DNA from 3 places in the Neobittarella massiliensis (ex Bilen et al. 2018) genome. Region 1 is predicted to be linked to each of the others. Evidence: a T-box and tRNA genes for the amino acid it is inferred to sense, from the RefSeq annotation. Region 1 holds a T-box; the other regions hold tRNA genes.

Region 1 (3,262 bases):
AAACCGGGAGATCGCCGAGAAGAACCGGGAGCTCATGTACCTGGTGGGGCACGACTCGCTCACCGGGCTCTACAACCGCCGCTTTTTAGACCTGCGGCTGCCGGCCATCTGTGCCGACTGCGCCGAGCACGGAAAGCACCTGGGCATGATGATGATCGACATCGACGATTTTAAGCTGTATAACGACCAGTTTGGCCATCAGATGGGCGATGCCTGCTTGGATCAGGTCAGTCAGGCGCTGCTGGGCTGCCTGCAGAGTGAGGGGGAGTACATTCTGCGCTACGGTGGGGAGGAGTTTTTATATCTGGGCTCTGGCGCGGATACCGCGGCGGTGCGCCGGCGGGGCGAAGAGATGTGTGCGGCGGTACGGGCACTGGCGCTGCACGCAGCTGGTAAGCCGTCGCCGGTCACGGTGAGCATTGGCGCCTGCGCGGCGGTTCCCCAAGACAAAAGCGCCTGGCAGACCCTTATCCGTAGGGCCGACCAGGCGCTGTACACCGCCAAACATCAGGGAAAAGACCAGGTAGTCTGCGACACCGGCGAGGGGCGGTAACGCTACAGGCACACCGCCACAGCCATCGCGCGCCCAGTATCATGGCTGATAGAGAGATCTAGCTGTTCATAATCGCCCAGCCGGGCGGCGGCGCGCGGCGCCAGCCGGTAATAGGGTTTGCCCTGCGGGGTGTGCACCACTTCGATATCGGTGAAGGAAAGCCCGCGAAAGCCGGTACCAACAAGCTTCACCAGCGCCTCCTTGGCGGCAAACACGCCGGCCACCGTTTGGGGAGCGCTGTTTTTTTGGGTAAAATAATCTCGTTCGCCAGCGGTGAACACCCGCTGTAAAAAGCGCGGGTCCTCCATGCTCTTTTTTATCCTTTCGATCTCGATAATATCGCAGCCGCAGCGTAACATCGACATCCCTCCCCTATACTTTACCGTCGCCGGTGGGCGATAGTCCTCTGCTGTGATTATAGAGGAAACCGGCAGAAATTACAAATATCTGCTTCAAAATGTGTTGCAAAACACGGGGGGATGTGCTATTTTAAAGTATATAAACGCGATGACGGAGAGAGTAACACCGCTTATTTCCCCTCTTTTCAGAGAGAGCCCGGCTGCTGTGAAGGGTTCAGAGGGCCAGCAGTGCGAAGTTCACTCCCGAGCGGCCCCGCTGAAAGCCCCCTGTGGCCGGTAGGTGGGGACGGGCAGCCCCGTTAGCGGCAAAAAGAGTGTTTGCTCTAAGCAAAAAGCAGGGTGGTACCGCGGAGACTTTTACGCCTTCGTCCCTATTTGGGGGACGGGGGCTTTTTTATTTGCCCGGCGCCAAAAACGGCGCCGTCCCCAAGCAAAAGACCCGCACTGTGAAAGGAGCCGGATATGAAAGACAAACTGCTGCAGATCAAGGAGCAGGCCATCGCGCAGATCGCGGCGGCCAGAGACGACCTGGATGAGATCAAGGTGAGATACCTGGGTAAAAAGGGCGAGCTGACAGCCATTTTAAAACAGATGGGCGGACTGTCGGCCGAGGAGCGGCCACAGATCGGCCAGCTGGCCAACCAGGTGCGCGCCGATATCGCCGATGCGATCGCCAAAAAGGCCGAACAGATGAAAGCTGAGGCGCTGAAGAACCAGCTGGAGGCCGAGCGGGTGGACGTGACCATCCCCGGCAAGCTGCCCCAGCAGGGCGGCCTGCACCCCATGACCCAGGTGCTAGACGACCTGACCGAGATCTTTTTGGGCATGGGCTTCTCGGTAGCCGAGGGGCCGGAGGTAGAGCTGGATTACTATAACTTCGAGGCGCTCAACCTGCCGCCGGATCACCCTGCCCGCGATACCCAGGACACCTTCTATATCACCGATAACATCCTGCTGCGCACCCAGACCTCGCCGGTGCAGGTGCGCACCATGGAGACGCAAAAGCCCCCCATCAAGGTCATTGCCCCGGGGCGGGTCTACCGCTCCGACGCGGTGGACGCCACCCACTCACCGGTATTCCACCAAATCGAGGGGCTGGTGGTGGATAAAGGCATCACCATGGCCGACCTGAAAGGAACCCTGGAGGTGTTCACCAAAAAGCTGTACGGCGCCGACAGCGTGGTGCGCTTCCGGCCCCACCACTTCCCCTTCACCGAACCTTCGGCCGAGATGGACACCCAGTGCTATGCCTGTCACGGCGCCGGCTGCCGCCTGTGCAAAGGCGAGGGCTGGATCGAGCTGCTGGGCTGCGGTATGGTCCACCCCTGGGTGCTGCAAAACTGCGGTATCGACCCCGAGGTATACAGCGGCTTCGCCTTTGGTATCGGCTTGGAGCGGGTGGCCATGCGGCGTTACGGTATCGGCGATATGCGGCTGTTCTACGAGAACGACCAGCGGTTCTTGAGCCAGTTCTAACAGGAGGTAGAGAAGATGATCCTTTCGTATAAATGGTTGCAGGACTACACCGAGATCGACGCTGCGCCCCGAGCGTACGCCGAGGCCATGAGCATGTCCGGCTCCAAAGTAGAGGGCTGGGAGAACCTGGCCGACGAGATAAAAAACGTAGTGGTAGGCAAGGTGCTCTCGATCGAAAAGCACCCCGACGCCGATAAACTGGTGGTGTGCCAGGTAGAGGTGGGCGGAGCGGAGCCCATCCAGATCTGCACCGGCGCCACCAACCTGTACCCCGGCGCGGTGGTGCCGGTGGCGCTGCACGACTCCTATCTGCCCGGCGGCGTGCACATCAAAAAAGGCAAGCTGCGGGGACAGGTCTCTAACGGGATGATGTGTTCGTTTGCCGAGCTGGGTCTCACCGAGCACGACTGCCCCGACCAAGATGCCGACGGCATCATGATCTTAAAGGATGGCAGCTACACCGTCGGCGAGGATATCGTCACCGCGCTGGAGCTGGACGATCTGGCGGTGGAGTTCGAGATCACCTCCAACCGGCCCGACTGTCTGTCGATGATCGGTCTGGCCCGTGAGAGCGCCGCCACCTTTAGAAAGCCGCTGCGGCTGCCCGACCCCCGCGTAGAACACGAGAGCGGGGATATCGGCGATTACTTGAAAGTGGACGTCGAGACCGAAAACTGCCTGCGGTACGCCGCCAAAGTCGTCAAAAATGTAAAGATCGGTCCCTCGCCCAAGTGGATGCGCGACCGGCTGCGGGTGTGCGGCATCCGCCCCATCAGCAACATCGTCGACATCACCAACTACGTGCTGCTGGAGTACGGCAGCCCCATGCATGCCTTTGACTACCAGCAGGTAGAAAACGGGCACATCATCGTGC
Region 2 (3,262 bases), 730 kb from region 1:
CAGATAAGCGGTCTTGATGACCCGGACCCACTCCAGCTCATCGAAAGCATCCATGGCCTGCTGGTAAAATTCGCGCCGTACCTTGTTGCTGGGGGCCTGTATCGTGCGCACTGAACCGATGCGCTCCACCGCCTCTTGCAGTACGGCATCAGGAGCCATCGCCCGGGCGATCTCGCTGTTTGACACAGACGCGCGCTGCTGGCTGTGGCAGGCTTTGAGCTCTGATCTTTGCCCGCTGCGGCCAGTGACCTGCCAGACGCCGTCACGATCCCGCAGCAGCACATAACTGCCGTCGGCAAAGATATGTTCGCTCACTGTATCTTGTCCTCTACCTCGATCTGCTCGACGATGAGCGGCAGCACCTGCTGGGGTTTGATCTTGAGCACGTGGGCGAACTCCTCGTACAGCATGCGCTCGGCCTCTTTCATGAAGTGCTCGTCGGAGGCGTGCAGCTTGCGGCCCTTTTGCTGCTGCAGCTGCTGGTGGGTATACAGCGTTTTGATGAGCTGTACCAGCTGCACCCGGTCGCCGCCGGCCAGAATGGTACGGTAGGCCTCGCGCCGCTGATTTTCGTCCTCGATCCAGATATTCTCTTTGTCGGGCATAGAGCGTATGAGCGCGTAGATCTCTTCTGCCGAGAGGATACGCCGCATTTTATCGCACAATTTTTGGTTGGCCGCCGGCACGAAGATCGTAGATTTCTCGTCGTAGACCGGCCGCAGTACATAGTATTCCTCTTTGTTGCCGCACAGATCCATCACGCTGATCTCGGCGATGCGGCACACGCCTTGGGCGCCATATAACACCGTATCGTTTTGCTGAAACATTTACCCCTCAGTCCTCTCTGAACGCCCGGCAGAACAGAGCACTGTTCTGCTACAAAAAAACGCACAGCCCACTGGCAAGACCGGCACTCGCGCCGTCTTATCAGCAAACCGCACATTGTGTGTAGCTATATTATAACATTTTGACGCGGGAATTGTCATAGGCATTTTCCCCAAACATAAGCTATGAAGCAGGTTTATCCGCCCTAAAAGCGCTTGTCCGGCCGGTTTTGGGGGACACTTTTGCCGCCGGGGCCAAAAAAGCTATTTTTTAGAGGGAGCAGGCAAACGGTAGACAGGGAATATATAAAGATAAAAAAGCACCTGTCGTAACCGACAAGTGCTTTTTTTGGAGCGGGTTACGAGGCTCGAACTCGCTACCTCCACCTTGGCAAGGTGGCGCTCTACCAGATGAGCTAAACCCGCATATTGGAGGCGCCACCCAGAATTGAACTGGGGATAAAGGTTTTGCAGACCTCTGCCTTACCGCTTGGCTATGGCGCCTTATACACCGATCGAACGACCGGTTTACAATGAGACAAGTGCTTTGCACCCGTTTTACTGGAGCGGGTTACGAGGCTCGAACTCGCTACCTCCACCTTGGCAAGGTGGCGCTCTACCAGATGAGCTAAACCCGCACAATAAAACTCTGGTGCCTCCGGACGGAATCGAACCATCGACACGAGGATTTTCAGTCCTCTGCTCTACCGACTGAGCTACAGAGGCATAATTGGCGACCCGAAAGGGGCTCGAACCCTCGACCTCTAGCGTGACAGGCTAGCGTTCTAACCAACTGAACTATCGGGCCACAAATGGTGGGAACAACAGGGCTCGAACCTGTGACCCCCTGCTTGTAAGGCAGATGCTCTCCCAGCTGAGCTATGCTCCCGTTGTGTCGCTTTGTCTCCCCAGCGACGAGATTTATTGTACTATACCGGTGGTAGAAAGTCAACACTTTTTTTACATTTTCTTTCTGTAATTCCACCAGCTATTTCCTGTTATTTGATGATACCGCACGAGGAAGCCAAAAACCACTGGCCGGCCGATATTAAAAATATGCGGCGAATCTGCCGCCAGGCGCAAGACCGGCCGATTTTTGCCTACACTATATATGTGGGGCGCAACGGCCACCTTTTTAAAGCGGCAATATTATTTTACCGAAAGGCGGCGATCGTATGCAAGACAAAAATATCCTCTCGGACCTGCCCATGGGATTTGGGATGGCTCTGGCACAAAATGTACCCGCTATGGAGCACTTTTCTGCCCTGCCGGCAGCAGCGCAACAGCGGATCATCGACGGCACCCATCAGGTGACCTCGAAAAAAGAGATGGCACGCTATGTACAGCAGCTGGCCGACGGCGAGACCGGCCGGTAGGCGCAAAAAAGAGCGGTCGTTCGCGCAGTGGAAAGATAGGTGCGGGCCGCTCTTTTTACATAACATCTGCCGCCGTCACCCACCGCTCTGGTTGCCGCCGACAGCCGGCTGCTGCCAAAAAGCCTGTACGGCGCCGGATATGGCCTCTACTGAATCGGTGCGGGCAAAACCCTGCCAGTGGGCCGGAAAGAGCATCTGGTAACGGGGCGACAAAAAGCGGTCGTCGATGAGCAGCACCACTCCGCGGTCGCGCTCGTCGCGAATGACCCGACCGGCGGCTTGCAGCACCTTGTTCATGCCCGGAAACTGATAGGCAAAAGCGAAGCCCTGACGGTTTTTTTGATCGTAGTAGTCGCGCATGGCGTCGAGCTCCGTGCTCAGCTGGGGCAGGCCCACCCCCACGATCACAGTGCCGATGAGCCGATCGCCCACCAGGTCGATCCCCTCCCCGAACACGCCCCCCAGCACACAAAAACCGACCAGCGTGTCGCCGCCGCTGTCGAAGCGCCGCAAGAACGCTGTTCGGGCCTCCTCATCCATGCCCGGCTGCTGGCACAGCTGCGGGATATGGGGGTACTGGGCGCCAAACAGGTTGCTGACCTGCTGCAGATAGCTGTAGGAGGGGAAATAGGCCATATAATGCCCCGGCCGGCCCTCGGCCACGGCGGCGATACAGTCGGCCACGGCCGGGGCGCTCTGTTGGCGATGCTGGTAGCGGGTACTGAGGGCCCCGTTTACCAGCAGACACAGATTTTTGCGGGGAAACGGCGATGGCAGCTGGTATTTTTTGGATTGCTCATCGGCGCCCAGCACCTGGGCGTAAAAGCTGAGCGGTGAGAAAGTGGCCGAAAAGAGCACCGCCGCCCGCCCCTTTTTCATGGCCTGCTGCAATAAGTGGGCGGGATCGAGACACAGCTGCTGTACCACCACTTCACTGCCGAAGGCGCGCACCAGCAGGATGTAGCGCTCGTCGAACAGTGAGGCGGTGCGCAGGTAGTCCTCGATGGCGAAGTACTGCTCGAGTACCGGCTGCTCGAGCGCGTGGCCGCGGTGCTCCTCGAG
Region 3 (3,262 bases), 730 kb from region 1:
GGCGGGTACGACAAACTGCTCGACCGCGAGCAGGAGAACGCACAGGATTAGGGCTTTTAAAATGAGTTATTACGGCAATTTTGCCGCCTTTTACGACGCCTTTACCGACGATGTCGACCGGGCGTCCATGGCGGCTTTCATCGCAGAAAAACTCAAACAAAACGGTATCTCAGGCGGGATACTGCTGGATGCAGGCTGCGGAACAGGCGGCCTGTCTGTTTTGTGCGCCCAAATGGGCTTCGATGTCATCGGCACCGATATCTCGCCCGAGATGCTGCAAAAGGCCCGTGAGCGCGCCCAGCAGGCCGGGGTGCAGCTGCTCCTTTTGAACCAGCCGCTGGAGGAGCTCGACCTCTACGGCACCGTGCGCGCCGCGATCTGCACCCTCGATACGGTCAATCACCTCACCGGCGAGCAGTCGCTGCGGCAGGCTTTTGCCCGTATCGGCCTGTTTTTAGAGCCCGGCGGCGTCTTTTTGTTCGACTGCAACACCTACTATAAGCACAGCCAGGTGCTGGGCGACAACGCCTATATCTACGATCTGGGCGACACCTACTGCGGCTGGCAGAACACCTTTTACCCCGAGGACAACACCACCGATGTAGACCTCACTTTTTTCGACCGCCAGGGCGGGTCGTTTGCCCGCTATGACGAGTCGTTCACCCAGTACTACTTCACCCCCCAGCAGCTCGAGAGCGCTCTGGCCGCCGCCGGTATGCGCGTCTTGCAGGTGTGTGGCGGGTACCGCGACCAGCCGCTGCAAAAAGACAGCCAGCGGGCCGTATATATTGCCAGTAAGGAGAGATGACGATGGGCAGGATCTTGCGTGCCATCAGCGAAAATGGGGGCGTGGTCATCACCGCCGCCGACACCACCGATATCGCCGCCAGGGCCGAGCAGATACATAAGACCTCGGCGGTAGTCACTGCGGCCTTGGGCCGCCTGCTCACCGCCGCCTCAATGATGGGCTGCTCTTTAAAGGGGGAGGAGTCCAGCCTCACGCTGCGCCTCAAAGGCGACGGCCCGGCTGGCTCGGTGATTGCCGTGTCCGACGACCGGGGCAGCGTGCGCGGCTATGTGCAAAACCCGGTGGTAGAGCTGCCGCTCAACCGCTACGGCAAGCTGGATGTAGGCGGTGCCGTGGGCCAAAACGGCCTGCTGCACGTCATCAAAGACGTGGGCATGAAAGACCCCTACGTGGGCAGTGTGCCGCTGGTGTCCGGCGAGGTGGCCGAGGATATCACCGCCTACTTTGCCGCCAGCGAGCAGATACCCACCGTCTGCGCGCTGGGGGTGCTGGTCAATCCCAATCTCACCGTCAAGGTAGCCGGCGGCTTTTTGGTACAGCTGTTGCCCGGCGCCACCGAGGACGAGATCTCCCGCCTGGAGGAGAATATCAAAGGCCTGCCCTCCATGACCAACATGTTAGACAGCGGCCTCGCGCTCGAACAGATCATCGACCGCGTGCTGGCTGGGTTTGCCCCCAATATCCTGGACGAGTTCCCAGTCGATTACCGCTGTAACTGCAGCCGCTCGCGGGTGGAGCAGATGCTCATCAGCCTGGGCCGCGACGAGCTGGCAGATATGGCCGCCAAAGGTGAAGATACCGAGGTGGCCTGTCACTTCTGCGACAAGAAATATCGATTTACCGCAAAAGAAATCGAAAAACTGCAAAAACAGTGTTGACAAGCAAAAACGAGTATTGTATAATAACATTCGTCGCTGGGAAGAACGCAGTCGCGGGGCGCCCAGGGCGAAGATGTGGCCCGATAGTTCAGTTGGTTAGAACGCTAGCCTGTCACGCTAGAGGTCGAGGGTTCGAGCCCCTTTCGGGTCGCCAATTACGCCTCTGTAGCTCAGTCGGTAGAGCAGAGGACTGAAAATCCTCGTGTCGATGGTTCGATTCCGTCCGGAGGCACCAGGATGCGGGTTTAGCTCATCTGGTAGAGCGCCACCTTGCCAAGGTGGAGGTAGCGAGTTCGAGCCTCGTAACCCGCTCCAGGTAAAAGCACGGTGCAGTTTTGCACCGTGCTTTTTTCATGTCAAAAGGCGGCCCGCCAAAGTCCGCTCAAATTCAGCTGATGCCACTGTCTGCGCCGTCCCAAGCGGCACGCGGTATTTTGCAGCGCTTTAAAGAGGGGAGAGAAAGTCATCGTGTACATCTATCGATACCGCAGCGTCGCCGGTCCGCTGTGGTTTTTAGAAAAAGACGGGGCCATCTGCGGGCTCTATCTGCGTCCCAATACCTGCTTTAACGGCGCTCAGCCGGCCTGTACGCCGCTGATACAGCAGGCGGTAGAGCAGGTGGCCGATTATCTGGCCGGCCGCCGTTACAACTTTTCGGTCCCCATCCTGTTAGAGGGCACCCACTTTCAAAAAAAGGTCTGGCAAACGGTGGCAGCCATCCCCTACGGCAGGCGGTATACCTATGCGCAGGTGGCCCAGATGATCGGCAGTAGGTCGCCCCGGGCGGTGGGCGCGGCCAACGGCCAAAATCCCGTCTCGCTCATCGTTCCCTGCCACCGGCTGGTGGGCACAGCCGGCGATCTGCGCGGCTACGCCGGTGGTTTACCCATGAAACAGGCTCTTTTGGATATGGAGCAGGCGGTACTGCACGGCGGCTCCTGGGGTGGATTTGATGCCGTCTGTCGCCAGCGCTGGGACCAGCTGACAGCAGTGGAGCAGGAGTGGTTGCAAAAGTGAAAACGCGGAATTTCGCACCGCTTGGACCCTGTATACAAGCTGAGTTTTATAATGGCAACGCCACGGTCGTCCACTGCTGCTAGCTGCTGCCAACTGCCGTTCATACTACCGGGCAATCTGTGGTATACTGGGTAAAGATGACTGCCCGGCCGCTGAAATACTCAGTCGCCGGTTTTACAAAGGGAGGCTATATACCGTGGAGTACCGAGTAGATCATATCGGGATCAACGCCGGCAGCAGCCAAAAGGCAGAGCAGATGGCCGGCGTGTTCAAGACTCTGTTTGGCTTTGCGCCGTGCCGGCTGCCCGTCTCGCATTTTGCCGGCGACCAGATCGAGATCATGCACCAAGACGGCCGCGGTCAAAACGGCCATATCGGCATCGCCGTGGCCGATATTTCGGCAGCCATGGCCGAGCTGACCGCCAAAGGGGTAACTTTTGACCTGTCTAACGCCCGCTACGGCGAGAGCGGACGGCTCTATCTGGTTTACACAGACCTGGATATCGGCGGTTTTGCCGTCCACCTGATCGAAAAGAAATAGGAGAGCACCCATGCCCAA

The links. The T-box of region 1 lies ahead of pheS (phenylalanine--tRNA ligase subunit alpha). A T-box ahead of a tRNA ligase gene usually reads a tRNA of that ligase, here a tRNA-Phe.
Region 2: it has a tRNA-Phe gene. The T-box ahead of pheS (phenylalanine--tRNA ligase subunit alpha) is inferred to sense a tRNA for this amino acid. The anticodon was not compared.
Region 3: it has a tRNA-Phe gene. The T-box ahead of pheS (phenylalanine--tRNA ligase subunit alpha) is inferred to sense a tRNA for this amino acid. The anticodon was not compared.

Annotation. Positions count from the first base shown of each region.
Region 1 covers NZ_JACOGI010000001.1:1,853,669-1,856,930, forward strand. Annotated here, with positions in the region: gene H8K20_RS08435 (GGDEF domain-containing protein) at 1-553, shown strand, start outside; gene acpS (holo-ACP synthase) at 556-912, opposite strand; T-box leader at 1,052-1,288, shown strand; gene pheS (phenylalanine--tRNA ligase subunit alpha) at 1,375-2,388, shown strand; gene pheT (phenylalanine--tRNA ligase subunit beta) at 2,404-3,262, shown strand, end outside.
Region 2 covers NZ_JACOGI010000001.1:1,118,846-1,122,107, forward strand. Annotated here, with positions in the region: gene H8K20_RS05155 (hypothetical protein) at 1-315, opposite strand, end outside; gene H8K20_RS05160 (CarD family transcriptional regulator) at 312-827, opposite strand; tRNA gene H8K20_RS05165 (tRNA-Gly) at 1,175-1,250, opposite strand; tRNA gene H8K20_RS05170 (tRNA-Cys) at 1,255-1,328, opposite strand; tRNA gene H8K20_RS05175 (tRNA-Gly) at 1,387-1,462, opposite strand; tRNA gene H8K20_RS05180 (tRNA-Phe) at 1,475-1,550, opposite strand; tRNA gene H8K20_RS05185 (tRNA-Asp) at 1,556-1,632, opposite strand; tRNA gene H8K20_RS05190 (tRNA-Val) at 1,638-1,713, opposite strand; gene H8K20_RS05195 (hypothetical protein) at 2,000-2,200, shown strand; gene H8K20_RS05200 (helicase C-terminal domain-containing protein) at 2,276-3,262, opposite strand, start outside.
Region 3 covers NZ_JACOGI010000001.1:1,127,218-1,130,479, reverse strand. Annotated here, with positions in the region: gene H8K20_RS05260 (YerC/YecD family TrpR-related protein) at 1-51, shown strand, start outside; gene H8K20_RS05255 (class I SAM-dependent methyltransferase) at 62-808, shown strand; gene hslO (Hsp33 family molecular chaperone HslO) at 811-1,686, shown strand; tRNA gene H8K20_RS05245 (tRNA-Asp) at 1,764-1,840, shown strand; tRNA gene H8K20_RS05240 (tRNA-Phe) at 1,846-1,921, shown strand; tRNA gene H8K20_RS05235 (tRNA-Gly) at 1,926-2,001, shown strand; gene H8K20_RS14190 (methylated-DNA--[protein]-cysteine S-methyltransferase) at 2,155-2,703, shown strand; gene H8K20_RS05225 (VOC family protein) at 2,900-3,244, shown strand; gene H8K20_RS05220 (fructose-1,6-bisphosphatase) at 3,255-3,262, shown strand, end outside.